Regions from separate parts of the Lysinibacillus sp. KU-BSD001 genome, predicted to be linked through region 1. Evidence: riboswitches for the same ligand, from Rfam matches in the RefSeq annotation. Region 1 holds a riboswitch; the other holds the start of a gene.
The links. A riboswitch is a leader RNA that binds a small molecule or an ion and turns the genes downstream of it on or off. The one in region 1 is predicted to bind cobalamin.
Positions count from the first base shown of each region.

Region 2: another riboswitch for cobalamin. It lies ahead of AAGS61_RS09075 (FecCD family ABC transporter permease); the one in region 1 lies ahead of nikA (nickel ABC transporter substrate-binding protein).

Region 1 is NZ_JBDQZI010000009.1:118,992-135,702, forward strand. Features, by position in the region: gene AAGS61_RS13930 (ABC transporter substrate-binding protein) at 1-323, shown strand, start outside; gene AAGS61_RS13935 (ABC transporter permease) at 391-1,341, shown strand; gene AAGS61_RS13940 (ABC transporter permease) at 1,355-2,290, shown strand; gene AAGS61_RS13945 (ABC transporter ATP-binding protein) at 2,292-3,278, shown strand; gene AAGS61_RS13950 (ABC transporter ATP-binding protein) at 3,278-4,267, shown strand; gene AAGS61_RS13955 (OsmC family protein) at 4,255-4,641, shown strand; gene AAGS61_RS13960 (SDR family NAD(P)-dependent oxidoreductase) at 4,762-5,523, opposite strand; gene AAGS61_RS13965 (DHH family phosphoesterase) at 5,806-6,996, shown strand; gene AAGS61_RS13970 (hypothetical protein) at 7,520-7,813, shown strand; gene AAGS61_RS13975 (MBL fold metallo-hydrolase) at 7,904-8,809, shown strand; gene AAGS61_RS13980 (nitric oxide synthase oxygenase) at 9,294-10,364, shown strand; cobalamin riboswitch at 10,486-10,665, shown strand; gene nikA (nickel ABC transporter substrate-binding protein) at 11,079-12,677, shown strand; gene nikB (nickel ABC transporter permease) at 12,682-13,623, shown strand; gene AAGS61_RS13995 (ABC transporter permease) at 13,620-14,426, shown strand; gene AAGS61_RS14000 (ABC transporter ATP-binding protein) at 14,438-15,307, shown strand; gene AAGS61_RS14005 (ABC transporter ATP-binding protein) at 15,304-16,116, shown strand; gene cntE (staphylopine family metallophore export MFS transporter CntE) at 16,113-16,711, shown strand, end outside.
Region 2 is NZ_JBDQZI010000005.1:7,696-24,406, reverse strand. Features, by position in the region: gene AAGS61_RS09160 (redox protein) at 151-480, opposite strand; gene AAGS61_RS09155 (hypothetical protein) at 651-845, opposite strand; gene AAGS61_RS09150 (leucine-rich repeat domain-containing protein) at 1,107-2,072, shown strand; gene AAGS61_RS09145 (aminoglycoside phosphotransferase family protein) at 2,128-3,117, opposite strand; gene AAGS61_RS09140 (hypothetical protein) at 3,533-4,021, shown strand; gene AAGS61_RS09135 (hypothetical protein) at 4,169-5,173, shown strand; gene AAGS61_RS09130 (M23 family metallopeptidase) at 5,326-6,192, opposite strand; gene AAGS61_RS09125 (LysE family transporter) at 6,302-6,934, opposite strand; gene AAGS61_RS09120 (hypothetical protein) at 7,045-7,332, opposite strand; gene AAGS61_RS09115 (hypothetical protein) at 7,382-7,558, opposite strand; gene AAGS61_RS09110 (DUF3021 domain-containing protein) at 7,588-8,019, opposite strand; gene AAGS61_RS09105 (LytTR family DNA-binding domain-containing protein) at 8,025-8,468, opposite strand; gene AAGS61_RS09100 (50S ribosomal protein L25/general stress protein Ctc) at 8,887-9,474, shown strand; gene AAGS61_RS09095 (hypothetical protein) at 9,637-10,161, opposite strand; gene AAGS61_RS09090 (precorrin-3B methylase) at 10,266-10,952, opposite strand; gene AAGS61_RS09085 (ABC transporter substrate-binding protein) at 11,010-11,993, opposite strand; gene AAGS61_RS09080 (ABC transporter ATP-binding protein) at 12,050-12,823, opposite strand; gene AAGS61_RS09075 (FecCD family ABC transporter permease) at 12,824-13,822, opposite strand; cobalamin riboswitch at 14,036-14,219, opposite strand; gene AAGS61_RS09070 (MarR family winged helix-turn-helix transcriptional regulator) at 14,594-15,022, shown strand; gene AAGS61_RS09065 (rhodanese-like domain-containing protein) at 15,023-15,415, shown strand; gene AAGS61_RS09060 (LysE family translocator) at 15,666-16,283, opposite strand; gene AAGS61_RS09055 (TrmB family transcriptional regulator) at 16,296-16,711, opposite strand, start outside.

The sequences.
Region 1 (16,711 bases):
AAACAAAAGGCGATACAAGCAAGTGGGATATGTTTTTAGCAAGTACAGGATATCAAATTACACCACCACAATTATTAGCGGTAACACCTGATTGGGCTGGTTTAAAAGATGACAATATAGCGAACGGTTTAGCCGCTATTCGCAGTGCAGCAACACCGGAAGAAGCACGTGCAGAATGGGAAAAAGTACAACAATATATGTATGAAAACGCAACATCAACAGTGTTAGGTCACTATAACGGTGTCGTAGCAGTCAATAAGGATATTGAAGGGTTCGAGCTATTTGAAGCACCAGTTGTATGGAACGCGAAAGTACCAGAATAATAAATGAATGATGAGGGGAGCGATTATTAGCTCTCCTTTTCTACCTTTTTAAATGTGAGGAGATTCAATGTTAGCGTATATAGTAAAACGACTACTTTCTACCATTCCTGTTTTATTTGTTGTATCGGTCGTGATTTTTATCATTATTCATATTACACCAGGGGATCCAGCTGCCACGATTTTAGGCATGGAAGCGACACCTGCACAAATCGAACAGTTAAATGAAGAGCTAGGCTATAATCGTCCGTTACATGAGCAGTATATCTCATGGGTCGGTGGTGTCTTTCAAGGTGATTTAGGTAGTTCTATTTTTATGAAGCAGCCTGTAACAGAGGCGATTCAAGAGCATATCGGGCCCACCTTATCATTGGCGATTTTTGCCCAAGTGATTGCGCTCGTATTAGCGATTCCGTTTGGGGTAATTGCTGCGTATAAACGAGGGTCATTCACCGATACGACATTAATGAGTGTCTCGCTACTGGGGATGGCTGTGCCGAGCTTTTTATTAGGCTTATTATTAATGTTAGTCGTTGGTGTGAAATTACAATGGTTGCCGATTGCGGGGTATGAACCTTTATCAGAAGGGCTTATCGAGCATTTAAAGTATTTAGTGCTACCAGCCATTTCACTTGGAACGATTCAAGCAGCCTTGATTACACGGATGACACGTTCATCGATGCTCGATGTATTAAACTTAAATTATATTAAAACAGCACGTGCAAAAGGATTAAAAGAATGGAATGTATTACTGAAGCATGCTTTCCGCAATGCTTTTTTACCCATTTTAACAGTTATCGGGCAAACATTTGGGACACTTGTAACCGGTGCGGTCGTTGTCGAAACGATTTTTAACATTCCAGGACTGGGGCAATTAATTATTAATTCGATTACACGCCGCGATTATACCGTGATTCAAGGGGTTGTGTTAATGGTGACAATCCTCTATGTATTTATTAACCTATTAATTGATTTACTCTATGGTGTTGTAGATCCGCGTGTACGCTTAGATCGCAAGTGATGAGGTGAGAAAGATGACTACGTATTCAAAACAACAAATGGTGGAGCTATCCAAAGCGTTTAAAAAAGAACAACGTGCCTTGAATTGGAAGAAATTCACGAGCAATAAAGGGTTGCTTGTAGGCGGGTTTATTTTTATCGTTCTCTTATTGCTTGCACTGATTGGCCCTTATTTTACAACGGCAGATCCATATGAAATGAAAGTAACGAGTCGATTATTAGAGCCAAGCGCGGCCAATTGGTTCGGTACGGATGAATTTGGGCGCGATTTATTTACACGAATCGTGTATGGTGCACGTGTATCATTACTGGTTGGTTTAATTGTCGCTTTTTTATCATCCTTATTTGGTCTAATTATCGGCTTATATGCGAGTTATTATAAGTGGCTTGACCACGTATTAATGCGTATTTGTGACGGGCTTATCGCCATTCCTGGTATTTTACTTGCGATTACGTTAATGGCTGCATTAGGCGCATCCGCGATTAATGTCGTGATTGCCTTAGTCGTTGTATTTACGCCAAATATCGCAAGGGTTGTCCGTTCATCGGCACTCGTGATAAAAGAGCAAACGTATATTGAAGCGATGCATGCACAAGGGGCAAGTAACACGCGCATTATTTGGCTACATATTATGCCGAATACACTATCGCCACTGCTTGTGCAAGCGACATTTGTATTTGCCGAAGCAATTATTTCGGAAGCCGCTTTAAGCTTTTTAGGCGCAGGGATTCCAGCACCGGAGCCGAGCTGGGGTAACATTTTACAAGCAGGTAAGCTTGTGATCTTTAAAGCATGGTGGATGGTCATTGTACCAGGCGTATTTATTGTATTAGCTGTATTATCGCTCAATTTATTAGGGGATGGACTACGTGATTTCTTAGATCCTCGGACGAAAAACATTCCATCACGTAAACGTAAGCGTCGTCAAGCAGTCAAGGGAGGCCAATAATATGACGTTATTAAAGGTTGAAAATTTACAAACGCATTTTCATACTGACCGTGGCCTTGTGACAGCTGTACGTGGTGTGAATTTTACAGTGGAAAAGGGAGAAATTATCGGGATTGTCGGCGAATCTGGCTGCGGAAAAAGTGTCATGTCGCAGTCGCTCATTCGCTTATTAGAGCACACAGATCCGGTAGAGTACGATGGCGCGGTTTATTTTGAAGGAGAAGATCTATTGTCGATGCCGTTAAAAAAGCTACGTTCTATTCGTGGGAATGATATTTCAATCATTTTCCAAGACCCGTTAACATCATTGAATCCCGTTTATTCCATCGGCAATCAAATTGTAGAAGTATTACGCCTCCACCAACAATTATCTAAAAAAGAAGCACGAGAAAAAGCGATTGATTTACTGCGTTTAACAGGCATCCCGTCACCAGAGCGCCGTATTGATGAATACCCGCATGAATTATCAGGCGGTATGCAGCAGCGTGTGATGATTGCGATGGCGCTTGCCTGTCGTCCAAAGTTGTTAATTGCAGATGAACCAACAACGGCATTAGATGTCACGATCCAAGCCCAGATTTTAGATTTAATCGTGGAGTTAAATAAAGAATTAGGGATGGGCGTGCTATTCATTACACATGATTTAGGTGTCGTCGCCGAAATTTGCCAAAGCGTAAAGGTCATGTATTTAGGACAAATTATTGAGGAAGCGACAACAGAGCAGCTATTTGCTAATCCGTTACATCCTTATACACAAGGATTATTAAAATCAAAGCCTGAATTAGATGGGGATCGTCATGCACCGCTTCAGGTCATTGAAGGAACAGTGCCGCCACTGACAAACGTACCAAAAGGCTGTAGCTTCTCAACACGTTGTCCGTTTGCAACGGATTTATGTCGTGAAAGTGCACCGCCAGTCATTGAAATGGCTGATCAACAACGTGTTCAATGCTGGTTATACGATACCGAAAAAGGAGGCTGGGCATAATGACAAAAAAGCCATTAATCGAAGTAAAGTCATTACAAAAGCAGTTCCCTGTGTACGGTCCGTTCGGTAAATTAGGTGGTGTGAAACAAACGGTTCATGCGGTCAAAGACGTTTCACTTACGCTTTATGAAGGCGAAACATATGGGTTAGTAGGTGAATCTGGGTCAGGTAAAAGCACAACGGGGCGCACCATTTTAGGCTTAACCTCGGCAACAGCAGGGGAAGTATTGTATGAAGGAAAAGACTTAGTAAAGCTTTCAAAAAGTGAAATGCGTAAGTTCCGAAAAGAGTTGCAATTAGTATTTCAAGACCCATTTTCTTCACTCAATCCAAGAAAGCGCATTGGTCAAATATTAGAGGAGCCACTGATTATTCACGGGCTAGGAGATAAGGAAGAACGAGTAGAGAAAGTGTTTCGCATTTTAGACATTGTCGGATTGCAAAAGGAGCATTATTATCGCTATCCACATGAATTTTCTGGTGGGCAACGTCAACGCTTAAGCATTGCACGTGCCCTCATTATGAATCCGAAAGTAATGATTTGTGATGAGCCCGTATCTGCTCTGGATGTATCGATTCAATCACAAATTTTAAATATTTTAAAAGCATTACAACGAGACATGCAATTAACGATGTTGTTTATTACACATGATATTAGTGTTGTGCGCTATATTTCACATCGGATCGGCATTATGTATTTAGGGACAATCGTAGAGGAAGCTTGTACAGATGATTTATTTACTGAAACACTTCATCCTTATACAAAGGCGTTGTTCTCCGCCGTCCCAACCGGAAAAAAACAGGAGCGTATTGTGTTGAAGGGAGAAATTCCATCTCCGTTAAACCCGCCGTCCGGCTGCGTGTTTCACACACGTTGTCCGTTTGCGACAGAGCGATGCCGTCAGGAAGTGCCCGCATTACGTGAAATTCGCCCACAACATAAAGTAGCCTGCCATTATGCAGAGGAGGAAAAACAATGGTCAAATTAATATGGAACGAAGGAACAAATGAAATTGCCAACGCAAGTGGTGTGCAACTAAACGGTAGTAAAGCACCGGATCAGCAAGGATTATCCCCAAAAGAATTACTGGAAGGGGCTGTTGCACTTTGCCTTTCGATTACACTTGAAAAAGTATTAGAGCGAGACGGTATAAAAGCGAATTTAAATGAAGTAGAGATTGATGTACGTGCATCCAAACAAGCAGGTGTCGAAAACCGCTTTACGGATTTTCATGTGGATGTTGTATTCCCTTCATCATTGGAAGAAGCCTATAAAAAGAAGCTGTTAAAAGTAATTGAACGCGGCTGTACAATTAGTAACACCCTTGTCGGCGAAGTGAATGTGGCGGTAGTAGAGAAATAATAGTAGTTGGTGCCATCTTTGTACCAGGGGGGTGCCAGGGAAGTACTAGGGAAGTACCAGGGAAGTACCAGGTACCCCTAAAAAAATCCGGAAAAAGCATACACTTTTTCCGGATTTACGTTAATAAGCGCTCCAACCCGCATCAGCGGCGAGTACAACACCATTAATATAAGAAGATTCATCGCTTGCTAAAAATAACGCGATATTCGCAATTTCTTCTGGTTGAGCAGCACGATTCATTAATTGAACACCCCGCGTAGATTGCTGCAGCCCGAACATATCATAGCCTTCCATGGATTGTGTTAAACCAGTTTCCACTTGAGCTGGTCCGATGGCGTTACAGCGTACGCCTTGTGCACCATAGTGAGAAGCCACATTTTTTGTCATACCGGCTACGGCGTGTTTTGCTGCTGTATACGTTAGACCGCCGCGACCGCCTGTTAAACCTGCAATCGATGCTAAGTTAACAATCACGCCGCGACCTTGCGCTGTAAATAACGGTAATACTTTACGCATACCGCGCATCACGCCACCAACATTAATGTCCATGACACGGTTCCAAACAGCATCTTCTACATTATGAGCCGCTTGTATATGATCGAGTACCCCAGCGCAGTTGACTAAAATATCCACACGGCCAAAATGAGCGATTGTGTCATCCACCATACGCTGGACATCTTCTTCCACGGCTACATTCACACGGACACCAAATGCCTCATAGCCTTCCTGTTTAAAATTTTCTACCGCATTATGTAATGCTTCTTCATTAAAATCTGCAATGGCAATCTTTGCTCCTTCTTGTGCATAACGTGTAGCAATTGCTTTTCCAATACCATTTGCCCCACCTGTAACAATCGCCACTTGATTGTCTAAACGTCCCATATCCATATCCCCTTCCATAAACTGTATTACATTAAAGTATAAATGGCTGGATTATATAATTCAAAAACCTGCTCCATACGTTAAACAAAGGGTGTATTTGAGGAAGGGAAGCAAGCAGACATAGCCATTTTAAATGTCCTCAATTATAAGCAGCTACACTATTTTTATACTAAATAAATAATGTCTATAGAACGTCCTAGCTTTCTATAGCGCTTGTTCGATTTGTAAAAATGAATAATGATTCTACGCTTTTCAACCATACTACGTGTGGAGGTGAAGCTTATGTATAAATTATTATCCCATAACGATTTAGACGGGGTGAGCTGTGGTATTTTAGCGAAGCTTGCTTTTGGGAAGCAAGTAAAGGTACGCTACAATTCGATCTCATCACTTGACCGAGAAATTGAATTTTACTTAGAAAAAGAACATCCGCATACGTTTTTATTTATTACGGATTTATCGCCAAATGAAGAAAATGAGAAACGATTAAGTGAAGCGTATGGGGAAAAAGGGAATATTCAATTGCTTGATCATCATAAGACTGCTTTGCACTTGAATGAATACGGCTGGGGATATGTCATAGTAGAAGATAATGAAGGGCAATTAACATCAGCGACTTCCTTATTTTATGACTATCTGGTCAAGCATCAACATTTAGAAGCAACAGACGTAATAACAGAATTTGTAGAGTTAGTAAGACAATATGATACGTGGGAATGGGAGAAAAACGACAACCATCAAGCACATCTGCTTAATTCATTATTCTTTTTAGTATCGATTGATGAATTTGAGGAAACGATGATTGAACGGTTGCGAACAAAGGAACACTTTGATTTTGATGAATTTGAAAAGAAATTATTGAATATGGAAGAAGATCGGATAGAGCGCTATATCCGTCGCAAAAAGAGAGAAATTGTACAGAGTGAGGTAGATGGGTACTTTGCTGGAATTGTGTATGCGGAATCGTATCATTCAGAGCTAGGAAATGAACTAAGCAAAGAGCATGCCCATCTAGATTATATTGCAATCGTCAATATAGGGAGTAAACGCATCGCCTTCCGTACGATGCATGATCATGTAGATGTATCGGAAATCGCCGGTAAATACGGCGGTGGGGGACATCAAAAAGCAGCAGGCTGTACACTTAATGATGAAGCGTATCAGCAATTTGTCACAGGCATATTTCATCTAGAAGCGATTCCAGAAGATGCGAAGCGAAATCGCTATAACTTAAAATACGCTTCGTTCGGTTCATTATATAAAAATCGAAACGAGGATATTTTTTTACTTTATCCAATCGATGAAAGCAACTGGGCTATCGAAAAAAATAAAACAAAAATGGAACAAGCCTTCACCGGCTTTGATGAAGCAGAACAGCATTTAAAAAGATACGAAAAAGCATGGTTAGTAAGAGATGATGAGTTTGTAGAATTTTTGATGAGTGAAGTGAAAAGTAGTTGGGATGGAGAATGAGTAAAACATGCTTTGAAAGTTCCTGATTTGTTATTTTAAGTTGATGAAGAGAGTCCTACTGAAAAGACAATAAGCCTTTCAGTGGGATTTTGCATTTGATACGTTCTTTTTTATGAATTGGTTGATGCTCATATAATGAAAGACAGTTAAAAAAGCAACCCGGTGTAATACGTCAATAAAATAAGTAGGGGCATTACACAAATAATTAATAGCGATGAATGCGCGTTCACGGTGAGCTTAAGTAACTTGAAAGTCGAGGTAGCCTTTCACTTGTTTGAAGTACGTTTCAATCCACCAATGTTATTGCATTTTTGAATAAATAATCAGCTTTATAAATTTACTTTTTATGTAATTTTTGTTAGTGTTTATTGTGTAGAAGTATTATTTTAGATGCTGTTGTACTGCTATATTAGTATATTTTTTTGTCGTTAAAGATGAAATTACCCAACGATAATATAATGGGTCTATTTTATGGAATTACAAACCTGAAATGGTAAATGTTTTTTCGTGAAATCTAGTTTAAATGCCTGATGTGAACCCACTTATAATTAATCGCTTTGTCAATGATGCAGGAGATATACCCGTTATCAAAGTGGATGAAAATGTATATAATGACAGCCTTGCAATTGTGGATAAGATTAAAGATGGAATTATAAAGAATTCAAATGTAGAAGTTTATGTCGGCGATCAAATTTTAGAGAGATACGAAGCCAATACAGTAATTGGAAATAGTTTAATGCCATTTTTAACTCCCATTTTCATTATTGTATATATTATTTTATTTATTACATTAAATGTTAATTCGAGAGTTGTTTAAACTATAATATCATAATTCAAACTGAGAATAAAAGGCTGTCCTGACAGCCTTTTATTTGTCTTACCATAAAGTATGAAAGGGGAACCAATGTTGAAAGAAAAAGAATTTTATGCCGTGGAGAAAGTTTCATTTAAAGATTTACTAAAATGGCGAGTTGAAAGATTCCTGAAAAAGAAAGATCTTTCGTTTCAGGTCCCACATATTGAAAAAGTGGACACAGAATTTATTGGAAGTAATCGTCAGGTAACTGCTGTGACTTGGATTGGTCATGCAACCTTTTTAATTCAAATGAAGGGGTTAAATATACTGTCCGACCCTGTGTGGGCATCAAGACTAGGGTTTGAAAAAAGGTTAACTAAACCCGGCGTGCCGATTGAACATATTCCGGACATTGATATTGTTCTAATTTCACATAATCATTATGATCATCTTGACTTTCGTACCTTAATTAAGTTAAAGGGCAATCCACTATTTTTAGTTCCGAAAGGATTAAAAATCACCTTTTTAAGAAAAGGGCTAAATAATACGAAAGAATTCTCTTGGTGGGATTCGATGTTTCACAAGGGATTAAAAATTTCTTTTATCCCCTCCCTTCATTGGTCACGAAGAAACCTGAATGATTTAAATAAATCCTTGTGGGGCGGGTGGATGATTGAAGGGGACAAAGCTAATATTTATTTTGTTGGTGATTCTGGCTATCATAATGGTTTTAAACAAATTGGAAGGCAATTTAAGGTGGATTGCGTCTTAATGCCAATTGGGTCCTATGAACCGGAATGGTTTATGGAATCGCAACATCTCACACCAGAACAAGCGGTACAGGGATACCAGGATTTAAAAGCGGATCTCTTTATTCCGATGCATTACGATTCTTTTCGTCTTGCAGATGACACGCCCAAAGAAGCACTGGATCGTTTAGTAGCTAAGTGGCATAACAAGAGGCTTGATATGGAGAATTTAAAAATTTTAAAGTTGGGAGAAACACTAGTTTTCTAGGCGGTATAGCTGCATGGTTTTTGAAAAATAATATGTCTATGTATGTTGCATATTTAAAATTGCTTTATAGAAGTTATACTGCTAAATAGTTGTAACATGGCTAGTTTGGTATTTGTTACTGTAGTACCAATTAAGACTTTAGCGATTAAATAAAGATCGATGTCATCTGTTTTCATTAAGAGAATAGTCTTTTTCCATAAGGACACGCACGATGTTTTCATACATAGTGACTCATAAACTTAATACAATGAATACTCGTTGGACTTGATATGAATGTTTCGCCTGTCCAATCTTTTCAATCAAGAGGCTCATCCTTGTTTGCTTCATCATAAATGATAAAGGATGATTTAGTGTGAGAAAACTTGTCCGCTTGTTTTTGTCTATTATTAGTCATATATGAAAAATACATGTTTTGTGATTGTCTACATTCATTGTCATCAGGATATGCCTTCTTCTAAAATGAAGGCAATGGAGGCGTCAGCAGATGAACTTATTATTAAAAAATGAACGTGAACGACAAGAAGTAATCGAGTTTTTAAATAAATATAAACAAGAAAAAGAAATGACCGAAGTATGGTTACAGCAGCGTGTAGCCGAAATCCAAGTAATCGGTAGCTATGAACCGACTTTTGATGAATTAGAATTTGGTGCGCGCGTTGCTTGGCGAAATAGTAATAAATGTATCGGGCGTCTTTTTTGGCAGTCACTGCATGTATTTGATGAGCGCAGTCTACAAAATGAGGAAGATATTTTTCACGCATTATTGAGACATATTGATTATGCAACAAACGAAGGGAAAATCCGCCCTGCTATTACAGTGTTTGCATCAAAGAGGGTACGCGTTTGGAATCACCAGCTTATCCGCTACGCAGGGTATGAAACGACGAAGGGCATTGTTGGTGATCCAGATTCGGTTACTTTCACAAGACAATGTATGAAGCTTGGTTGGCAGGGGGAGGGCACACCATTCGATGTGTTACCACTCGTCATTCAGGTAGATGGTAAACAGCCTAAGTGGTTTGAGATTCCAAAATCGTATGTACTGGAAGTAGACATTACACATCCTGAGTATCCTGCCTTTCAAGAGCTACAATTAAAATGGTATGCGGTGCCGATTATTTCGAGTATGCGTTTTAATTGTGGTGGCATTGATTTTGAGGCCGCGCCGTTTAATGGTTGGTATATGGGTACAGAGATTGGCGCACGCAATTTGGCAGATACGAATCGTTATAATTGTTTGCCAAAGGTAGCAGATGTAATAGGGCTGAAGCGTGAGACAAATAGTTCATTATGGAAGGACCGCGCTTTAGTAGAATTGAACATTGCGGTACTGCATTCCTTTAAGGAGGCAGGTGTCAGCATTGTCGACCATCATACAGCAGCACAGCAATTTAAGCTGTTTCAAGAACAGGAAGGAAAATCCAATCGTGATGTCACTGGCAACTGGACGTGGTTAATCCCACCTATATCACCGGCTACGACACATATTTTCCATCAGCCGATTCCTAATATTATTCATAAACCAAATTATTTTTATCAAAAAAATCCATATTAGCGAACTATTCATAGCCCAATTTGTCTGGGCTATTTTGTTTTATTTTTATACTTTTGTTTGAAATTTCAAACAAAATAAACTAGAAATTTCCCCCTGTTCTTGTTAAACTGTTCCATAACGATAAAACTGAATGATTTTTGGTGCTAATGCAAATTAGCTTAAAAGGGAAGTACGGTGAAAGTCCGTCGCTGTCCCGCAACTGTAATTCGGAGCAAATCACATAGAAGCCACTGTTTATAACGGGAAGGTGTGAGGAGCATTGATGATAAGCCAGGAAACCTGCCAAAAATTAAGCCCGATTCAACCTACGAGGATAGGTGCGAAGTAAAGCAAATGTTCAATTTGCTTATTTACTTATGCACCCATGCACTTTCTCTTAGGAAGTGTATTTTTTTATGCGCTTTTTTGTTAATGAAAAAGAAGATTGTTATTTTAAATGAAAAGTGTATAATTTAATTGATAATAGTAATCATTACTGTTTTAGTGGATTCATAATTTAAGCAAGGAGGGGATAAAGGTAAATCGCTGAGAAAGTATGTAGTGATTTTAGCAATTGATAAGGAATAGTATTTATGAAAAATGATATTATTTCTCACTTCATTTTCAGTCAAGAAATGACAAGGATACATAAACACGATGTTTACTATACGGTGAAATGACTTATCAATCAGGATGATAATAAGAATCATTTTCTAGAAAATAGGAGGAATAACAGTGAAGCGTATTTATATTTTATTTATATCAGTGATGATATTGATGCTGTTAACAGCATGTGGTAATGATGAGCAAACAACAGCTACATCTGCAAAGGAATCGAGTAATACACTAGTGATGTCTTGGCCAAAGGATATTGGGGAAGTGAATCCACATTTATACTCGCCAAATGAAATGTTTGCCCAAGCAATGTTGTATGATCCGTTAGTGGTGTATGAAAACGATGGTACGATTTCACCAGGATTAGCGGAATCATGGGACATGTCACCAGATGGGAAGATCTATACATTCAAGCTACGTGAAGGTGTGCAATATTCCGATGGTTCATTGCTCACAGGTGAAAATGTAAAACGTAATTTTGATACCGTTATCGCAAATAGTGCAGCACATAGCTGGTTAGAGGTAGTGACTGTTATTGACCAAGTAGAAGTAGTGGATAACACAACGGTAAAAATTCATTTGAAAGAGGCGTATTATCCATTCCTACAAGAGTTATCACTTATTCGTCCGCTTCGTATGCTAGGGGACGCGGGATTCCCGAAAAGTGGTAGTACGGCAGATGGGATTGAAAAAGCAATCGGTACAGGTCCATGGATTTTAACTGCGTATGAGCAAGATCGTTATGCAGAATTTACACGTAATGAAAACTATTGGGGCAAAAAGCCGTCGATTGAAAAAGTAGTAGTAAAAGTGATTGCCGATTCGCAAGCACGTATGATGGCCTTAGAAAAAGGGGATATCGATTTAATTTTTGGTAGTGGGCAGCTTGTACCAGCTGAATTTGCAACATTACAGCAAAATAATCAGTACGTCACAAAAGTGTCAGAGCCTTTATCGACACGTATTTTATCTTTCAATACAACATACGGCGTGACACAAGACAAGGCCGTGCGTATTGCATTACAGCATGCAATTGATCGACAAACGATTGTGGAGCACGTATTAAACGGTTTAGAGCAAGAAGCACGTTCATTATTTGCACCAGGCTTCCCTTATAGTGATATTGAAGTAGAATCATATGCTTATGACGTACAAAAAGCGGCTGCTATTTTGGATGAAGCAGGCTGGGTAATGGATGAAAAGACAGGTATACGAGTCAAGAATGGTGAAACGCTGACACTGACCGTTCCTTATAACAGCAGTGAGCAAGTGCATAAGGCCATCTTTGAATATTTGCAAGGTATATGGAAAGAGATTGGTGTGGAAGTCAATTTAATGGGGGAAGAAAGTCAAACAGTCTATATGCGTTCAAAAGAAGGCGAATATAATCTCATGTTCAATGATACATGGGGAGCGCCTTATGATCCGCATATGTACCTGCGTACAATGACAGGTGAAAAACAAATCGGTTTTTATGCGAAAGCGGGTATCGAGTCAAATGAAAAGTTAACAGATGATATTACACGTGTGATTCGTTCAACCGATGAAGCACAGCGTCACGCGCTGTACGAAAGTATTATTCAAACGATTCAAAGTGAAGCGATTTTCATGCCCATTTCATATCGTCAAAATTATTTAGTGGCGAACGATGTATTCGAAACGATTACATTCTCCCCACAACAATACGAAGTACCAATCAATTTGTATGAAATGAAGTGATGAGATGGGGCAATTTTTAACGAAACGTCTACTGAGCATGGTGCTAGCGCTATGGGGGATCACAATCATTGCCTTCTTCTTAGTACGTGTGATGCCCGTTGATCCAATAGAGGCATATTTTCAAGCTAATCAATTGCCTGTAACCGAAGAGGCGATGGAACAAGTACGTGAGGAACATGGGCTAAATCAGCCTATGTTCACGCAGTACGTACAATGGCTATCAGGTGCTATTCAGTTTAATTTTGGGACATCCTTTATGACGAATAATGCGGTAAGTGAAGAACTATTTAGCCGTTTTAGTGTGACGATGCAGCTAGCGGTTGTTGCCTTTCTTTTTATTTTGTTGCTATGTGTACCAATTGGAATCATCAGTGCTGTCAAGCGCGATTCTTGGTTTGACCGCATGACGCGCTTAACGATTTTCTCGATTGCTTCGATGCCGAGCTTTTGGTTAGCCTTTGTGTTAGTTTATACGGTGGCATTAAAGCTCGATTTATTACCGTTAATGGGCTGGGGAACAGTAGATACGATGATCTTACCTGCTTTAACGCTGGCGCTAGGGGTTGTCCCGTATTATGTACGCATGATTCGGACGAGCATGATTGAGCAAATGGATCAGCCATTTGTGACATTTGCGCGAGCGCGTGGAGTACCAGAGCATATTATTATTCGTCGTCATATTTTTAAAGGGACGCTCACACCATTAATTACGTCACTCGCCATGACGATCGGTGTACTGCTAGGCGGAGCAGCAATTGTCGAGATTGTTTTTACGATCCCAGGTATGGGTCGTTTTATTGTAGAAGCGATCATAGCGCGTGATTATTACGTTTTACAGGCATTTATTTTTATCATTGGTTTCTTCTATATCGTGATTAATTTTATGGCTGATTTGGTGTGTGCGTGGATTGATCCGCGTATTCGTATAAAGGAGGATGCTTCGTGAACAAAAAATGGGCACTTTATATGAGTAGTTTTTTAGTAGGCGTTTTATTTTTAGTAGCGATTTTTGCGCCGTGGTTAATGCCAAATGATCCACATGCACCGAATATAGCCATGAAGTTGCAAGGCTTTTCAGCGCAGTATCCATTAGGCACCGATCATTTAGGGCGCTGTGTATTGTCACGGCTAATCGAGGGGGCTCGGGTTTCCCTATCCATTGCTTTTGTTGTGTTAGTGGCAACACTTGTGATTAGTATGGTCGTTGGGTTAACGGCGGGCTTTATAGGGGGCTGGCTAGATATGCTTCTTATGCGGATTTGTGATATTTTGCTGGCTATTCCGAATTTTATTTTTGCGTTAGTCATTGTCGGGGCATTAGGTGCTGGCATGAAAAATTTACTCATTGCGATTGTACTGGTCACATGGGTCGGCTTTGCGCGCATTATTCGTAATATGGTCGTGAGTTTAAAGGAAACAGATTATGTCACGTATGCCCGTATTTGCGGTGTATCGAAATGGAAGATTGTTGTGCGACATATTTTACCGTTCGTCTTCCCACAAATGCTCTTGCTGAAATTCATTGGATTAGGCTCAACCATTTTAATGATCTCGGAATTGTCCTTCTTAGGGCTAGGTGTGACAGCACCAACTGCTGAATGGGGCATGATGATTAGCGAAAGTAAGACATACTTACTGACAAAGCCCGAATTGATGCTCATTCCGGGGATAATGATTTCGATTACGGTCCTTATTTTTAATGCTTTTGGGGATGCACTACGAGACGTACTCGATCCGAAAACGACATAGGAGGGCTGAACATGTTAGCCGTTGAAAATTTAAATGTTACATTGCGAAATGGTCATGTCGAAAAGCATGTGCTGCACAACATCAGCTTCTCTATACCGAAAGGAAAGGTAGTCGGTATTATCGGGGAAAGTGGCAGTGGAAAATCTGTATTATGTACAACGATTATGCAATTATTTCGCGAAAAACGAACAGTAACAGGCAACCTTTCTTTTAATGGCATGTCTTTAGTTGAGCTGTCTGAAAAAGAAATGCGGAAACTACGCGGGAACGAAATGGCACTCATTATGCAAAATCCGATGGCGATGTTTAATCCCATTGTTACGATTGGTGAACATTTTACAGAGACAATTCAAGCACATCGAAAAATAACAAAAAAACAGGCGACTGCGCATGCAAAGGAGCAGCTGAAAAGGTTTCAATTATTTGATGAAAATATATTAAAGAAATATCCACATGAGTTGAGCGGGGGTATGCTGCAGCGTGTCATGATTGCGATTGCGGCGAGTTTAAATCCGTCTCTATTATTAGCGGATGAGCCGACGACAGCACTTGATACGACGACACAGCTTGAAATTTTAAAAGAGTTAAAACAATTACATGCTACGACAGAGATGTCCATGCTCATTGTCTCACATGATTTAGGTGTCATTGCTAATTTAGCTGAGGAAATTATTGTGATGCGTCACGGGGTTATTGTAGAAAAGGGACCAACTAGCCATATTTTACAGCATCCACGTCACCGTTACTCGCAACGACTTGTTGCAGCACGAGATGAGCATAGTCAATTAGCGGATTTAATCGACCGTTTTGATGAAGAAATTACAGGTGAATTAATGCAATGTGATCCAGGTCATTGGGTTCGAATGGAGGGAAGCGCGTGATTACAATTGAGCAAGTGTCAAAATGCTATACTAAAAAAGCCTTATTTAAAAAGCCACACCACATTCAAGCAGTAAAGGATGTATCGCTGACAATTGAAGAAGGCTGTTGCTTTGCATTAGTTGGACAAAGTGGCTCAGGGAAAAGTACGCTTGGCAAAATGCTATTAGGTATTGAAAAGCCTGATAGTGGATCGATTTATTTCCAACATATAGATATTCACCAAGCAACTAGCAGTGAACGTCGCTTCCTGCAACATGCGTTACAGGTGGTGTTTCAAGATTGCCATAGTGCCGTAAATCCGAAAATGAAAATCCGAGATATTATTGCTGAACCACTTTGTGTGCATCAAAAGTTAACAAAAGCTGAGATCGAGCAAATCGTCGGTGAATTGCTTGAGATGGTCGGGCTAAAAAAAGAGGATATGCTGAAATATCCGCATCAATTTAGCGGCGGGCAATTACAGCGTATTACGATTGCACGTGCCATTTCGACAAAGCCAAAGCTCATTGTGTTGGATGAATCCATTAATAGCTTAGATATTTTAGTGCAAATTAGTATTTTACAGCTACTGAAACGATTACAACAAGAGCTTCGTTTAACATACTTTTTTATTACACATGATCTACATGCGGTGAAATTATTTGCCGATGAAGTAGCGATTATGCATCAAGGACAAATTGTGGAGCAAGTAGCGGCTTGTGATTTAGCTTCTGTCCAACATGAAGCAAGTAAGGCTTTGCTCAATGCTCAATTATCCATTGACTGTATTCACAATTATTTAGCAGAGGTGGGAGGTCGCGTATCGTGAAGAAAAGCCCGTTATCCATTAGCATGCTTCAAATGTATGGGCTTGCGATGTTTTACTTTACAGCCAATTCCGTGTTAACCGTTATTTTCCCATTACAGGCGAAGGACCATGGGATGCCAGAAGCGGAAATTGGGATTATGATGGGCATGTATATGTTCATTTGTATGGTTTTACGTCCGTGGGCAGGGCAAATGGTTGCTAAGCATAGCGTATTCACCATTATGAAATGGTTATTAGTTGGTCATGCCGGTGCTTTATTATTATACATATGGTTAGGTGTCGATAGCTTATATGCTGTCCGTATTTTACAAGGTTTTGTAACAGCATTTTTCTCGATGGCGATGCAAATTGGGATTACGGAAGTACTGCGGGACGAGGACCGCGGACAAGGGATGGCGATGTATTCGTTATCAACGGTATTACCAGGGCTATATGGTCCAGCATTAGCGCTGTTTTTATGGTATCAGGGGGACATGATGTGGTTGTTATTATTAGTAGCGGCTTTAGCTTTTTTCCCGCTCCTGTTTTTCATCAAATCACCACTCCCAAAAACAAAAAAGGACAATGCGTCGTTTACGTTTAAGGAAATGTTTGC
Region 2 (16,711 bases), on a different contig from region 1:
GGTATCCGGAAAGTAAAAAATTTCCAGACACCCCTTTACTTCTTAATAATTATCCATTAAGAAATATTGCTCCTGCAGTGGTCACATCAAAATGCCACCATCCTCGTCGAAAGGTTCCGTCTCAAAATGTCTTTTCAGACGGCCCCTTTCTTAAAAAATCCAATCGAAAACTATTCCTAGCCCTTTAAATGCAAAGTATGCTAAAAGAATGGATAACGCGATGATCCCAAAGCACGATAAAAACCCTGAAAACATAAACGCCTTCACATTTGGTCCTTTTCGCTTGCCCCACTCTTCCTTATTTTCACTTGTAACGGTATTTAATTGTCCGCAATGTGGACACGGCTGAAAAAATGTTCGGCTTTCCTTCTTTTTGCCGTTGATGATGGCAATTTGCGATGAAAATTGCGCCTCATTAAAATCAATTTCAACTTGATGCCCACATGATTCACATGCTATTTCGATCTTTTTTGCTTCCACTTTATACACTGCCTCCATCTAACCTATACTTCCATTTTAGCGTAAAGCAGTAGTATATGTACACTCCCATCCAAATGCCATAAGTAAACAATCTTTCTTTCATCAGTTGTTTACTAAATGTATTCATTCATACTTCATAGTATAGTGGAAAATGTATCGTAGCGGAGGATTTATTGGATGGTAAAAAACAGTCGCTTTGTGGGCATATTATTGTTGTGTTTTGCTGTTGGTGTATTTGTTGGACGTTTTAGTGCATCGAATGAACCGTAGCCTCGTCCCATACAAGAAACATTTACTCCTGACAGCTTAGACAACGATGTCCAACAACGTTTAAGCGAAACATTAAACTTATCGTTTCGCATCATTAGCGACCCACCTGTTCAAATTGATGCAGAAAATCACTTTTTTCTTTAAGGATTACAGGGAAAACGGATATGAACATCCTTTTAGCCATACTTTTGACTACGATCATGTTGAATATCGAGGACATCAATTGGAAGAACATACAGTGTTAGTCTTTTTAGGTGTATACAATGCTTCTTATGTTTTTGAATTTGTAGAAGATAAATCTCAATATGGCCACTATTTTTTTAAATCACTCGTCACAAATTAAGGGGGAAATGCCAATGAAAAAATTCGGATTTCTGGTGCTCGCTTTATTACCACTAGTTGGCTGTGAAGAACAAGCTGTAAATGACACCCCTAACTTAACAGCTCCCGTTAGTACAACGACTCCACTAACGCTGGACATTTCTGAAAAATTAAAACAAACGATTTGTGAACAAATGGGACTTCGTATCGAAGAACTTTCAGATGATGATTTCGAACGAATGACTGAATTTACGATTCATGAGGATGATCCAACATTACATGTCGCCTTACAAGCAATGACCAATTTAAAAAGCCTTGTTATCTCTATCCCAATAAAAAGTCTATCAAGCATTCATTCATTAACGACACTGCAACACTTAACGATTACAGATACCCCACTGTATCATTTGGATTTTTCATCCTTGACACACTTAAAAGGACTAACATTAATCAATAATAATTTAGAAAAAATCAACCATCTAAGTGCTTTAAAAAATGTAGAATCACTTGCCATTATCGATAATGACGTGCAAGACTTAACACCGTTACAACAACTTTCTTCCTTAAAACATTTAGACCTTACAAACAATGCCGTTACTTCGATTGAACCTATCCAACACCTTGAAAATTTAAGCATTTTCATTGCAGCGAACAACTCGATCCAAAATATCCATACAACATCATTCGAAAATTTAGGCAAATTAACGAATCTATCTTTAAGTGGAAATCCAATTGATTCCATTGATTTTGTACAAAACTTGCCGCATCTTGAAGTACTACAGATTGCCCATACAAATGTATCCGATTTATCACCTGTAGCGCATTTAACCCGACTGATGAACTTAGATATTCGAGAAACAAACGTCACTTCTATCCAACCACTTGTCGCATTAAAACAGTTGAAATTTCTCTATCTCTCGAAGGAACAGGTGACAGATTGGACACTACTCGAAAATAGACACGGCCTCATTATTTCAGAGTCCATTATGCAAGCACAATAACCTACCGATAAGGCTGTCTCAAAAGTGAGCGATTCACTCACTTTTGGGCGGCTTATTAAATAAGTGGCTGCAAAAAGGCTCTAAATCGTGCTCTTTTTGTACAATCAACTATGTTTAATTTCAGAAATTTTAGTACTGTATCTTCCGATTTAATATTTTGTTGATATCGTAAATCCTTTATCCATTCCCAAATATCGCCGAGTCTTCTTTTCAGAAAATAAAACTCAAAGGCATCTAAATCCAGCGACTGATAAGGCATATATTTTTTATATTCCATAATGAACTGCCTTGCATAAGGTGGTGTAATATGCAAAATTAAATCTTGTTCCTTTGGCGCAATCGTCACACATTCCCAATCAATCAACATCAAATTTCTTCCTTGGATAATATTCCAATTGTGTGGATCAGCGTGACAAAGGACAAATGGTAATGACTTTTGTTTTAGCTTATTAGATAAGTACTTCATTCTATTAATACTACTCATCAACTCTTGCTTGAAAGGTCTCACTACTCGTAATACATTATCATGTATGGACGTCAAATCATGTTTGATAAACGAGGAGAAGGCGTCACAAAAATCCGTATTAAAATTTTCTTGTGTTTGGGGCTGGATTAAATTAGGTGGCACATGAGCCGTACTACTATGAAGCGTTCCGAGTATTTTTGCTAACTCATTCACTTGATATAAATTCAACACATTCCCACCAATTGTATAACCTTCTACAAACTCTGACAGTAAATATACATACTCTCTATCTTCACAGTAATGTTGCTTCGTTTTTGTAAGTAGCGACTGTGCGAGATGATGCTTTAATACGGTATGATGTTGCAGCCAATCGACTAACGGTATATACCGATCGATTGCATCAATCCACAGCTTAGCTGCAGCTCTTCTTTTATCATACACCTTTAAGAAATACTTTTGACGATAGTCTGTAATTAAGTAAGCTAACGCAGACCAGCCACCCGGCAGCTGCTCAATATGCCTTGCATGTATGTTGTAATGTTCTTTTAGCATCCCTTTAATCCGAAATTTTCTATCCATCTTATTCCCCCTCTCCTCCGAAATTCCTTCCTTTATATCTTATTCGCAGGAGCAACTCTACGATTGGGGGATGTTCATTTAATCATTTTCAGTTTATGTTACTTCTGAAAAAAGCAACCCGATACACTCGGATTGCTTCCTAATGTGCCTCTTTCTCCTTAAGACGAACGAATGACGAAAACGAGTAAATAAAAAATGCTTTTCCCACTATTTTAGTTCATTATTGAAAATTAAGGATGATATGAAATAAGATGCTTATTGATGAAAGTAACGCTTATAGGCCTGAGAGCCCCTGAAACTAGCTCACCCAATATTTTAATAAAAAATAAAACCCTCCAACACAATAACATACATATTATTCCTTAAATAGGAACATAAAAACAATCACCTCGTCTTATATCAGAGGGGTGATTAGATGAAAAAATGGTTGATTATGATAGGCTGCATTGTTTTGACCAGTGGATTTTATATTTGGTTTACAACATCGACAAACAATCCATTCAACATCGTTTATTTTTATAAAGAAAAATGGGGTATTCATCTCCCTCAGCCAGATGAGTTGCAGGAAATTGTCGCGTCTCCTTCTAGTTTTAACGGAGATGGTGAATGGTTTTACATTTTACAATACAAAGAAACAAAACTGAATGTTGAAGACACAGGTATGGTAGCTCTTACTGCGGAAAATGTAGAAGAAGCGAGTAAAAAAATTGCTCATTTCGTAACAACCACTACTTCAATGGTATCTACGAGTGAAGAAGTAAAAAATGCTTTTAAAGCTCACCCTATTGAAGTGAAAATTGGCGACTACTACTTCTACAAAGAAAAAAATGATGGTTACGACTATTTTATCGCACTATTGAAAAAAGATGAGCAACAAATTTATCTATTAGAGTGGCATCAATAATTAAAACGATTGATGCCATTTGTATTTATTTCTAAATTTACAAAATCTCCTCACACTTGTTCTCGTTCACTTAATAAAACACATGAAAATATAGCGTAAAGTATGATATGGTATAGTCTCTATAAAACTAATAATGAGGGGAAAACTATGCTAGATGTAAGTGAAAGTAAATTAACACAATATAGTGTACATTTTGTAAGTGATGCGCTTGTTTTGGGGGAAGAGGCATTTTCTCAACCAGAGGTCATGCTAGAAGCAGCCTTTACACAACTAGCGTTCAATAAAATGGATTGGGAGCAACAATACGAATTTTTTCATGAAACAAACCTTGGATTAAATGAAGTGTATACGTATGTCAAATCGATATTCGATTCTCCGACTAGTTTCCTTGAACAATCGCAACACATCGCTACCCATTTGCATAGTGCGTCTCAACACCCAAATATTAAAGACGGCGAATTGTTTGTAGGGTTGTTCGAACATTGTTTTTGGCATACGGATGTAAAAAAAGTGCTAGCGATTGTAAAAGTGGATGAAAAAGAAATATTCCTTGATGTGAAAAACGAGCAAAACAAAATGACCGTCAATGGCATTGATGGCATCAACGTGAAGAAAATCAATAATATCGCCATCATTGTCGATATGGGGGCAGATGAGCCACCTGCTGTCTTTATTAAAACGAAAAAGAAAGAAGACGTCGTGTACTGGCAAGAGCGCTTTTTAAAAATTAGAGCAGCGGACGAACATTATTATAAAACGAATTTAGCCTTAACAGAGTGTAAAAAATATATTTTAAAAGAAGATAGCTTTTCAAATACCGAGAAACTCGGTCTTTTAAACAAAACACTCGATTATTTTAGAAACGAGGAAGAATTCGAAGTAAGTGACTATATCGATACCGTTTTCGAACAGACAGATTCCGTACAAAAAGATATTATCGTCAATATGGTCAAGCCCTATGAAACAATCATTTCTGAAAGCGCACTGGAAAAGGTCGAAAAAACGTACAAACGTAAAATTAAACTCGATTCCAATATTGAAATTCAAGTGAATGTACGTAATATCGAGCAAGTGAGTGAACTTATTGAAGTCGGCTATGACGAAGCGACTAATCGAAAGTTTTATAAAATTTATTTTCAAGAGGAAGTATGATGCATTTCCTCTATAACTAAAAACAGCAGTTTCCGTATACTTGGAAACTGCTATTTCTCGTTGTACAAACTTTAAGGACTTCTATTAAAAAAATTGCGCAATAATACGAGGGGGAAGAAGAAAAAGATTACTTATCATCAATACCTTGGTATTCAAACGACATCCCCTTGAATCGGTTCTTTTCCATCTTTAAAACGTATACGAATAGATTTTGCTTTTGTGAAATCAGCACAATCCATTATGTGAAAATGCAAATGGGTTTCTGATGAATTTCCTGAATTGCCACATCTCCCTATACATTGCCCTTCCTTCACCATGTCTCCCTCGTTCACTACAATAGAGGATTGTTTCAAATGGGCAAGCAAACTATATTCTTGATGCTTATGTTCAATGATGACATAATTCCCCGCAGGATTACTAGAATCCATTTCACCTGGCACATTGTCTTTTAGGCCGTCCAAAACTTTCACGACTTTTCCATCTGCTGGAGCAAATATTGGCTGATTAAAAGCATAGAAATTTTCATTTCGCAACGGTGTATCTTTATAAGAGACACCATTTTGAACTTGGACTAAATCATACGCATAGCGTTGGTTCTCATAAGCATAGTGATAGTTGATAAATTCGTTTGTTCCACCCCAAACAACAAACCACTCCCCTTTTACTGGCATACAATAGCTATTTTGCGTGTATAGCTTATCACTGCTTGGATACGTGACATAAGGCTTCACAGAAAGACTATGAATAATCCACTGTTCATCAAAGAAGACATCTATTGCCTTTACTTTTTGATCATCTAACCAAACGTAATGTATCAAGCTTTCTATAGATATACGATAAGCTAACTGATAACTAGCTACCCCTTGATTAAATGAAGCCGCCAGCTCTACAAATTGTTCAAGTGATACTAATTCTCGAAACGGCGTAATCGCTTGGTCATAAATCATTTCATAATCACCTTGATAGAAATGTGTACCAAATTGTTCCGGATCAATCGGTTGATGATATGTATTTCTCATGATTACCTCCTGCATCATTCATAGACTCTCTATACTATACGGAAAAATTACCCAAATGTTTCAAAAATAAAAAAGCTAAAGGATTACAAAAAATCCTCTAGCTTCAAAATCAAATATACGCTTGAATAGCTAAGTAAAATTCATACAGGAAGTAGCAGCCAAATCCGAATAATAACATTCCTCCTATAATTGAGGTCCATTTAATCATTTGACGATTCATGACTTTCCTCGTAATCGAAACAATCATTAATAACCCTACATCATGTAACAAAATGCCCGTTAAAATCCCTATCGCTGCAATGATAAAACCGACCGATTCATTCGTCACATAGGAATCTGCTAACACCGCACCAAATACGGATATCCAAAACACTAAATTCCCTGGCGATACGGCTACAAATAAACCATTTCGATACGTTTTCGAAAGTGATTTATTCACCTTTTCACCCGCTAATGTAATATCTTGATCGGCATTTTTAATAGAGTCATAGGCTAACATAAATAAAAAACCGGCTCCAATAATCCACAATGGGAGCTGAACATAAGGCAAGGATAAAATTTTTGCTAGTCCAAAATAGAGCGCCAATATGAGTAACACATCAATCGTCATACCGCCCAAACCTACAGCCCAGCCGTGAAAAAATCCGTTTTTTAAACCTTGTTTCGTCATTTCAACCGTGATTGCTCCAACGGGTAAAGCAATCGATAAACCAACTAAAACAAACTTCAAATACACATCCAAAAGTCATAACTTCTTTCAAACACTATTTGTATATTAATTCTCCGTTTGAAATAATTATACATAACTTTCGTGTGTAATCAACATAAATAAAAACGGTTCTAATTTTATCCTTAAACATCCACATAAAATTTAGGGATGTAAAAAATCCCATACTGCTTAACTAAAAAGGTTTCTAAGTGTGATTGAGTACCTGTTTCAAATGGTGGTATCGTTAGCTCATACAGTTGTGCATTATCACCAATATCATTCCAGCTATCAATTTTTTTAAACTCTGTTTCAAACGCTATAATCGGATGCCCAAGTAAAAATAAATGCGTTCGTAATGCAATTGTAGGTGACGTAAACAAACATAAAACAATCACTACTAGTGCTATGAAAACAAGCCATCTCTTTTTCAATGTACTCCCCCATTTCAAAATACTTTATGGTGAAATTGCTTTTTGAATATTAATCGTTACAATCATTTTTTGACTCACTGATTTCGTTAATTTTCTTCGTTATAATCAATATAATTAAAAATGCACCACTACCCATCGCCGCATTCTCAATATGTTGGTCAAGGACGTAGTATTGAATAACAAAGAACAGTAAACACAAAATAAATACATGTATTGTATACTTCATCAAATCCCACCCTGCTTATTTCACTCAATCTATTCCTCACTGCTTGAAAATGCACTGATTTTTTTATTCATTTTTCGCACTTCATGTCGGTTGTATAAATAGAATAAAAACCAAAAGAATGTGAATATCAAAATATTACCGATGATGATGCCTATTAGAGAAGGGATCGATGATACTGGAATCCACTTCAAAGAAAAGGCAACGATAAAAAACGTACTTAATCCTACACTAAAATGGATGAAAGTTTGTTGTAAAAATGTTAAACGTTCGATACTGTAAACAATCGATGTTGTCGCACAACTAATACCTACCAGAATAGAACCAAATACATGGCCCAGAAAGTTTTCAGCTAATACTTGTAAAAAGGTCTCGCCTCCGATTACATAGCCAATAACATTCATACACACGAAAGCTGTACAACCCCAACTAATACCAAACAATAAATATTTCATCATATGCATGGACGTTAAACCCCCAATCGCTCTTTAAATTTCTTCCGGTAATTTCTTGTAATGACTTCTTTTATCCCCATCACCAGCTCCACTTCCATTGTGCCGTTAAACGCTGCTTCAATATGTTTAATTTTTCGGATATTAATAATGGCTGATTTTGAAATGCGAATAAAATCTTTCCCTAATTGCGCTTCCAGTTCATATAAAGGTTTATTGACGATGTACCGTGTTTTAGCTACATCATACAGCACCAGTTCCCTACCTTCCGTACAAATAACAACAATCGTTTCAGGGTCCATCATATACGTTTTATTGTCATGCTGGGCCGTCAATATATACGTGTCATTTTCACTTTGCAACAGCGAAATGGCTGCTTGAATATTCGGTGTTAACTTGGCAGTATGAATTTCTACATACGGTTCTTCACACTTCGCATCAATTTTCAACTCCACCCGCATTCACCGTTCCCCCCTTATACTAAAAATTATAGCATACAAATTTTTCTAAAAAATGCATCTTAGCCCGCTATGTGGTAACTTACACCGCGATCTAGACATAATACCGTTAGCTTATAAATTCCCCTCCATAACAAAACAAAGACGCTTAAAAAACATCGCTCGTGGATATCCCCATTTACAGAAAGTTTACATTAAATTTGCTTTATACTAAAAATTAACTATAATGGTAGATGTAGTGTCTTTAATGCTTGCAGAAAATAAAAACTATCACTTCTTTTTCCAGTAAGATTTCACTGGCGTTGTTTTCTTTTTATTTGAGGTACGGGTTTAGTGTGTAAACGATGAGTTGCATTCTTGAATCGATTGATTGTTCTAACACAATCAGCCGAAAAATAACATTGGAAGGAATTGAGGAAGTATGAGTATTGTTTTACAAGCGACAAAGCGTGAGGCAGGATCTCGTTCAATTTTACGCGAGATTCGAGAAAATGGCGGTGTACCCGCAGTTGTCTACGGCTACCAAACAGATACGACACCGATCTTTGTCGATGCAAAGAAGGTTTCGAAAATGATTGTAGCAAATGGCTTAAATAATATTTTTAAGCTAGCAGTAGATGAGCAAAGTGTTAATGCTGTTATTAGTGAAGTACAGCGTTGCGCATTAAAGAATACTATTACCCACGTTGATTTCCAAGCGATTAATATGTCAGAGGAATTGGAAGTAGACGTACCAATTGTATTAACAGGCGAATCCATTGGGGTTAAAGAAGGTGGCATTTTAATGCAACCAAACTTAAACATCAGAGTGAAGGTAAAGCCTGCGGAAATTCCTGAATCGATTGAAATCGATATCTCTCACCTAGCTATTGGTAGTTCCATAGCAGTTGTCGATATTCGAGAGCAGGTTGGCTTTGATATTGTGACAGAAGATGGTTATACACTCGCTACAGTGATGGCTCCAACAGTAGCAGAAGCTGCGGTTGAAGAAGAAGCCGGGCAAGTATAAAAGAATAAATACGTGTAAGGGTGTTGACTTTTGTCGCACCCTTTTTTTGCTTCCGTCATTATATTGATATAGCGGAATTGACATCATATTTACGTGGTTTCCGATGTATTTTACGCGGGTTTCCAATAGTTTTACGCGCTTTTACGGTTTCCACCTAAACTATTATTTCCTCTCCGGCAATACAACATAAGAAATACTAATCGCGCCATCAATTAGCACAACGAGTCCCCAAACCTTCAGCATTTGCTGTAATGTTGTCGTATCGCCTGCTTGCCCGATATACTGAATCATCGCCCATAACAACACGCCTCCGACGGCATATGCCACAATGTGCCGCATCCATAGCTTTACCTCATGAACGCCTTTTGCTCTACCAACGAGCCGTTCTTTCGTATTCGGCTGCTTTACTATCCAAATGCGGAACTTTTCATCTGCCCAATCAATGAATGTTTTCCCATATGCAACGGAAACACCGATATAAATGGCCGCAATGCCATGCACAGCGGTAGCAGCTTGCCCGTTTTTTAAATCGATTGCTGTTAACATGAATAAAGCGAAATCAATGATAGGCGTTAGTAAAAAGAAGATAATACTTAATCGTTCTTTCTTTAGTATGTACCGCGCTATAAGCCCTGCTATAATGGCAATCCAAAATGCAATTTCAGCAAGAATAATCCAGGTAACCACGCTCGCTCTCCCCTTCTCTTTTTCCATGCCCATTATACAAAAAGCAATATTTACCTATACGGATGAGATCACTAAAAGTTTCAATAGCGAAAACGATCGCATAATTAATCCATGTGGCTTACACGTAGATTTGCCCAAAAAGCTTCTGCTTTTGTACGCTTAAAAAAACGATGAAATGGCTCATTCTCCCGAGCAAATTCATTATATATGTGAAGCATTTCTTGTAGGAAGGCTTCAATATTTTCTACCGATACATTTTTCGCAAATAATTTCCCAGCTTGTGCATGCCTGCCCATGGGAATCGCTCCAACATACACGTCAAAGCTATCCTGCTGGTACACAAGTCCAATATCATCGTACATTGCGTTATAGCATGCAGAGGCGCAGCCATTTACATTCAGTCGAAGTCGATTCCGTACAGCTTGCCCAACGAATGTTTTATACAGGGCTTCTGTTATCGCTGCGGCTTCCATTTTTTCACCATCACAAAAGTCACATGCCTTCATGTCTACAACCGCGCCTTGTTGCGCAATATATAACCCTACATCCTCTAGCTGCTGACAGATTTCTAATCGTTTTTCTGTAGGGACAGATATAAGTAAATAATACGAAGCAGAATATTTAATCGCTCCATCTTCTCCTACGATTTCCGCTATTTTTTGCAATTGTGCAGGTGTGTAATGTTTATTAATCACCCCTGGACTAATCGCTAAGCGTGTATATGAACTTTCCTTATTTAATGTCGCAAATGTATGCTCTGGCACATTTTTAGTAAATGCATTGCGCCCCATAGTACGTCCCCCTCTAGATGAAAATAAGCTAGCAAAACGCTAGCTTATCTCTACTTATTAAAAGCTTTCTGGGTAGAAGCCTTCTGCTAAAATTTTAATCGCTTCGGCTGCACGTACACCTTCTGATGCAGCTGATAATGGTAAAATGACAAAGCGTTCATTTAACACCGCATCCATTTCTTTTAATGCTGGGTCATTTTTTAAAAACGCTATTTTTTCTTCCGCTGTTGTAGAACCATAATCAATGACGACAATTACTTGTGGGTCACGTTCAACAGCATCTTCCTTTGATACCGTTGTCCAACCAGACTCGACATCACCAAAAACATTTTGTCCTCCTGCAATTGTCACTAGCTCATTCATAAAGTTTTGAGCTGCTGTAAACACGTCTTGCTCTCCACTATCATACACAAGTACACGTAATGGCTCCGCTTGCTCAGGCAATTTTGCACGAACTGCCTCTACATCACTTGCCATTTGTTCAATTAATGCTTCCCCGCGATCTTCTACACGGAAGATTTTTGCGATATTACGAATATCGGTGAAAATGTCCTCTAATGTTGGATTATTTATACTTGAAGATGTATGTAAATACGTGTGAATGCCTAACGCCTTTAGTTCCTCTACTGTTCCAATGCCTTTTTCACTAAAGCCACTTTTCCAGCCTGCATATAAAAAATCTGCCTCTGCATCAATCACTTGCTCTTTCGTTGGATATTGCTCTGCTAATACAGGCACTTTCGCATACGCCTCTTGCAGTGGTTCGTAAATTTCATCATCTAAATAAGCCGTACCAACCATCGAATCCTCTAAGCCTAACGCTAGCATAATTTCTGTCACGTGTTGGTTTAAGGAAATCGCTTTTGTCGGTGCTTCCTCATACACTTGTGTTGTGTCATTATTTTCAATTGTTACGGCAGTTTCTTCCGCTTGTGCAGGTTCTACTTTTTCTTGCTTGCCTTCTTCATTGCTACAAGCACCTAAAACGCTCAGTGCCATAACCGTGATAAACACAAGCCACATGTTCTTCAATTTTTTCATGTCAATCTCCCTTTATTTTTAATTTATATAGAAAGAAGTGTATGCTTCCTCACGATCTATAACATGGATTCAGGTATATAAAATAATTGCGGCTTCTTCGTAATCGGGTGAATACCGATTTCCGCATGTACGCCAAAAACATCGCGTAAAAGCGCTGGTGTCAGCACCTCTAACGGCGTACCATAAGCAACAACTTCCCCTTTTTTCATCACATAAATTTTGTCGCAATACGTAGCGGCAATATTTAAATCATGGAGTGCCACCATAATCGTAATAGGTAAACTCCGAATTAAATCCATTAATTGCAGCTGATGCTGAATATCTAAATGATTCGTTGGCTCATCTAGCACCATCACTTGCGCTTGCTGTGCCAATGCTCTTGCCACAATGACGCGCTTCTTTTCCCCACCTGACAATGAGCTGAAATGGCGCTCACTCAGATGGGCGATCCCTGTTTGCTCCATCGATTGCTCTACAATTTGTCGGTCCTCTACGGTATCTCGTTCAATCAATCGTTTATGCGGTGTACGCCCCATCGCGACTAAATCTCTCACCGTAAATTCAAACAATACAGGTGTTTCTTGTCCGACGACCGCTAACTGTTTCGCGACAGCTTTTGCTGGTTTCGTTAGCATGTCCTCGCCAAAAAGAAAAACTTGCCCTTCATTTGGCTGTAGCATCCGATACATATTTTTTAATAATGTCGATTTGCCACTACCATTAGGGCCGATCAACCCTACCAATTCACGCTCTTTCACATGGACAGACACATTCTGGAGAATTGTTGCTTGTCCGATGGCATAAGAAAGATTTTGTGCCACATATACCATTTATTCACCCTCCCCAAATGAGTAGGTTTGTTTGCGCAGCATCCAAATGAAAAATGGACAACCGCATAATGCCGTAATAATCCCAATCGGCATTTCCTCAGGCGCAATAATAATCCGTGCTAATGCATCTGCCCAAACGAGGAAAATGGCGCCGAGTAAAGCGCTAATGGGTAAAACAAATTTATAATTGGAACCAACGAGCATGCGGACAACATGCGGGATAATTAAGCCAATAAATCCGATGGCACCACTGACAGCAACAAGCACCCCTGTTAAAAGTGAGACCAATAAAATGAGTAATAAACGAAACTTCTCTAGGTTCACACCTAACGTGAGTGCCGATTCTTCTCCAAGTAATAGTAAGTTCAAATGACGCGCATGAATGCGTAATACTACATACACAACGACAAATACAATAATCGGCAGCATTAAGTTACTCCACTTCGCACCTGCTAAACTGCCCATCATCCAGTGCATTACCGCTTTGATCCCGCCCTCTTCCTTAGACATGAGGAGCATAAAGTTGGTCATGGCAGATAGCACAAGTGACACGGCAATCCCGGCTAATAACAAACGAATGACAGACACCCGTCCCCCGACTCTTGATAATAAAAAGACAATGACAACCGCAACCGTTGCCCCGATAAAGGCCGCAAATGATAGCGCATACATCCCTAAAAAGGAAAAGGCCCCAAGTAAAATTACCGCTGTAGCACCAACAGAAGCACCAGATGAAATCCCTAAAATATACGGATCCGCTATCGAGTTCCGCACAAGTGCTTGAATCGCTGCACCTGAAATCGCAAGTCCTGCCCCGACGACCATCGCTAATAGCACGCGGGGTGTCCGAATTTGCCAAATAATAATTTCTTGTGATCGGCTCCAGTCCGCTTCAATCCCCAATACATTCCACGGCACATGCGATAAAATAACCCGCCAAACGGTCCCAGGTGTAATAGAAACAGAACCAATGATAACGGCTATTGTTGTGGAAATCATCAAAACAATGAGCAAAATTGCCACAAGAAAACCAAAATGAATCTTTCCTTTTTTCTGCACACTAAGCTCCTTTCAAAGGTTTTATTTCTCTCTTTGTTCCCGCAGCTTATAAAGACAAATAAAAAAATCTCCTTGAATCCAAGGAGATTGTCATAGCGAAATAAAGGGTATATTTGCCCTACTCACTACAACCATCCTCGTGGTTCTATGTAAATGCTCTACTATTTATTGGCAGGTCTCCTGGCTCATCATCAACGCGCCTCACAGCCTTCCCAGTTTCCCAGTGGCATTTGTGAGTTACTCCGATTTACAGTTGCGGGACAGCGTCGGATTTGCACCGACTTCCCTTTTAAGCAAATAACAAAATAGTATTTGCACCAATAATATGATATTTTTTTGTAATTCTTACAGTAACAGAATCTATCATAATTCACAATAGTTTTAATAAATTCTGAATATTACGTGTATATAAATAGTATTTTTTTATCTTAAATAACCACCAGATAAAGCAAGTGAATTTTTACATAAATGTCCACAACTAAAATCGTTATACAATACTTCAGTTCTACTTAAAGCCCTTCTGCTGAAGCACACTCAATTTTAGCTAAACTTATTCTTCAATATTAAAAATGTCATTCTTTTCTTCATTTATATGAATATTAGTTGTAATTCTAGCTTAATAGAATTGAAGCTACCTTCGATTTGCCTTTCGAAAATTAATCAGTTATACTGATTATCATAAATAATGATTAAATGAAGAGGTGACTATAATTGAGTAGAATTTTTAAATCTTATGGATTTATTACGGGAAAAGTGGAGCAACTGTTTGAAATGGAGTTTTCTCAAAAGTTAACACCTTATGATATTAACGTGAAACAATATGGTGTTCTTATTAAAATCGATGAAAAACCAAATTCCTCCCAGAAGGAAATCGCAGACGAACTAAAAATTGATCGAACAACAATGGTTAGTTTTATTGACCATTTGGAAGCACTGAAATATTTAACGAGAACTAAAAACCCGCAAGATAGAAGATCCTATTGCTTAACCATTACAGATAAAGGAAAACAGATTTTAGAAGACTGTTGGAGTACGTTAGAGCAATCTGAAAAGAAAATACTCTCCCCTTTAAGTGACCAAGAAGCCCGTTTATTAAAAGATCTTTTAATAAAAATTTTTAAAAATCAGGAGGAATCATAAATGAATCAAATTGAATTTTTTAAAAATCGTATCGAGTCTACTTTTAGCCCAATGGATTATATGCAAGCGAGTAAACAAAATCCAGATGAGTATGTATTGCTAGATGTTCGGAATGGTCCGCCTCATCTAAAAAAAGAAAAAATCAACGGGGCTGTAGAAATACCCCAAGTTGAGTTAGAGAATCACCTTTCAGAAATTCCAAAAGAAAAAATTATCGTTTTATATTGCTGGGATGTATGGTGCAATACAGCTGCAAAAGCTGCCCTTATTCTTTTAGAAAATGGATATAAAGTGAAAGAGTTGAGTGGTGGTATAGCTGCATGGAAGACTATGAATTTCCCGACTACACTTTTAACGTCTCCAAATCTACCTACTGAACAATGTGAGTGTTAAGCAAAAATATAGCCAGGTTAGATAACACCGTTCTATTTTAGGACGGTGTTATAATTCCTATAAGGTAAGGAAGCGGCTTTTTTCTTTAGCTTATTCAATTAATACACTCGGTTACTTTAAATTGTATACATTCACAAACTTAAATTCTGAAACATGTTTAGTTAATTAAGCTGAATTTTTATCCTTCTTTTCAAGGGACCTATTTCTCCGTAGATAATCTCATCGTCAATTCTTACATCCACTTTGAACTTTAAAACACCGTTATCCAAATAGTAACCGCAAAAATAATTAAAATGATACCTAGAACACGGTCAAACCAATGCATGTACTGTTGATAGACTTTTCTAAAAAAACTATTTGAAATAAGTATAGCTAATAAAATAAACCAAAGCCCCACTGCCACAATGATTTCTCCACCATATATCCACCCCATCCACTTTGAAGTGTTTGGTCCAATAAATTGTGAAAAAATACTTAGGAAGAATAGTGCTGATTTAGGATTCAATACATTACATAAAAAACCTTCACGAAAGCATCGTATAACAGATTGTTTCAATAAACGGTCTATGCTCTTACCATTTGAATTCTCTAAGCGAGCTTGTGATCGGATTCCTTGCCAGCCTAACCAAAGTAAATAAGTAGCACCAGTAAGTTTAATAACATTAAAAACAACCGGTATTTTTTCCAATATAATGGTAAAACCTAAAAGGGTATAAGTTATATGAACAATTAATGCACTTGCAATACCTAAAGCCGTAGCTATACCATATTTTCTTCCTGCTCCTAAACTATTTTTCATGACAACTATAAAATCAGGCCCAGGTGATAGAGCTGCTAAAATACCTACCAAAAAAACTTCTATATACACAAAAACAGCCCCTTATTTCTTCACATTACGTACAATATAAGTTAATAAATCATCGCCTTGCCATAATGAGCTAAGCATGTCGCCACCTACTTTGTCACTTACAACCTTCATCATCATATCGTGTCGAATATATTCTTTTGCCAATAGAATTAACATTGGTTCAGCTGTTTGAATTGCTTGAGGAATTTGTCCCTTAACAAAGCCAGCAATCAGGACTTCTTGATTATCCTGTATAACAATCGTTAATCTTTTACTCATTCTACTTTCTTCAATGACAGCAGTATCTCGACGATGGTAAAACGTTTCGCCAAATGAGTCAGTCTCCTGATTAGTAAAAAGCATTGAATATAACTTAATTCCTTTTTCGCCTTGTTCTAAGGCAGGATTCCTTAATTCATCTAGTTCCTCTTCCCATGCAGAAAGCCATA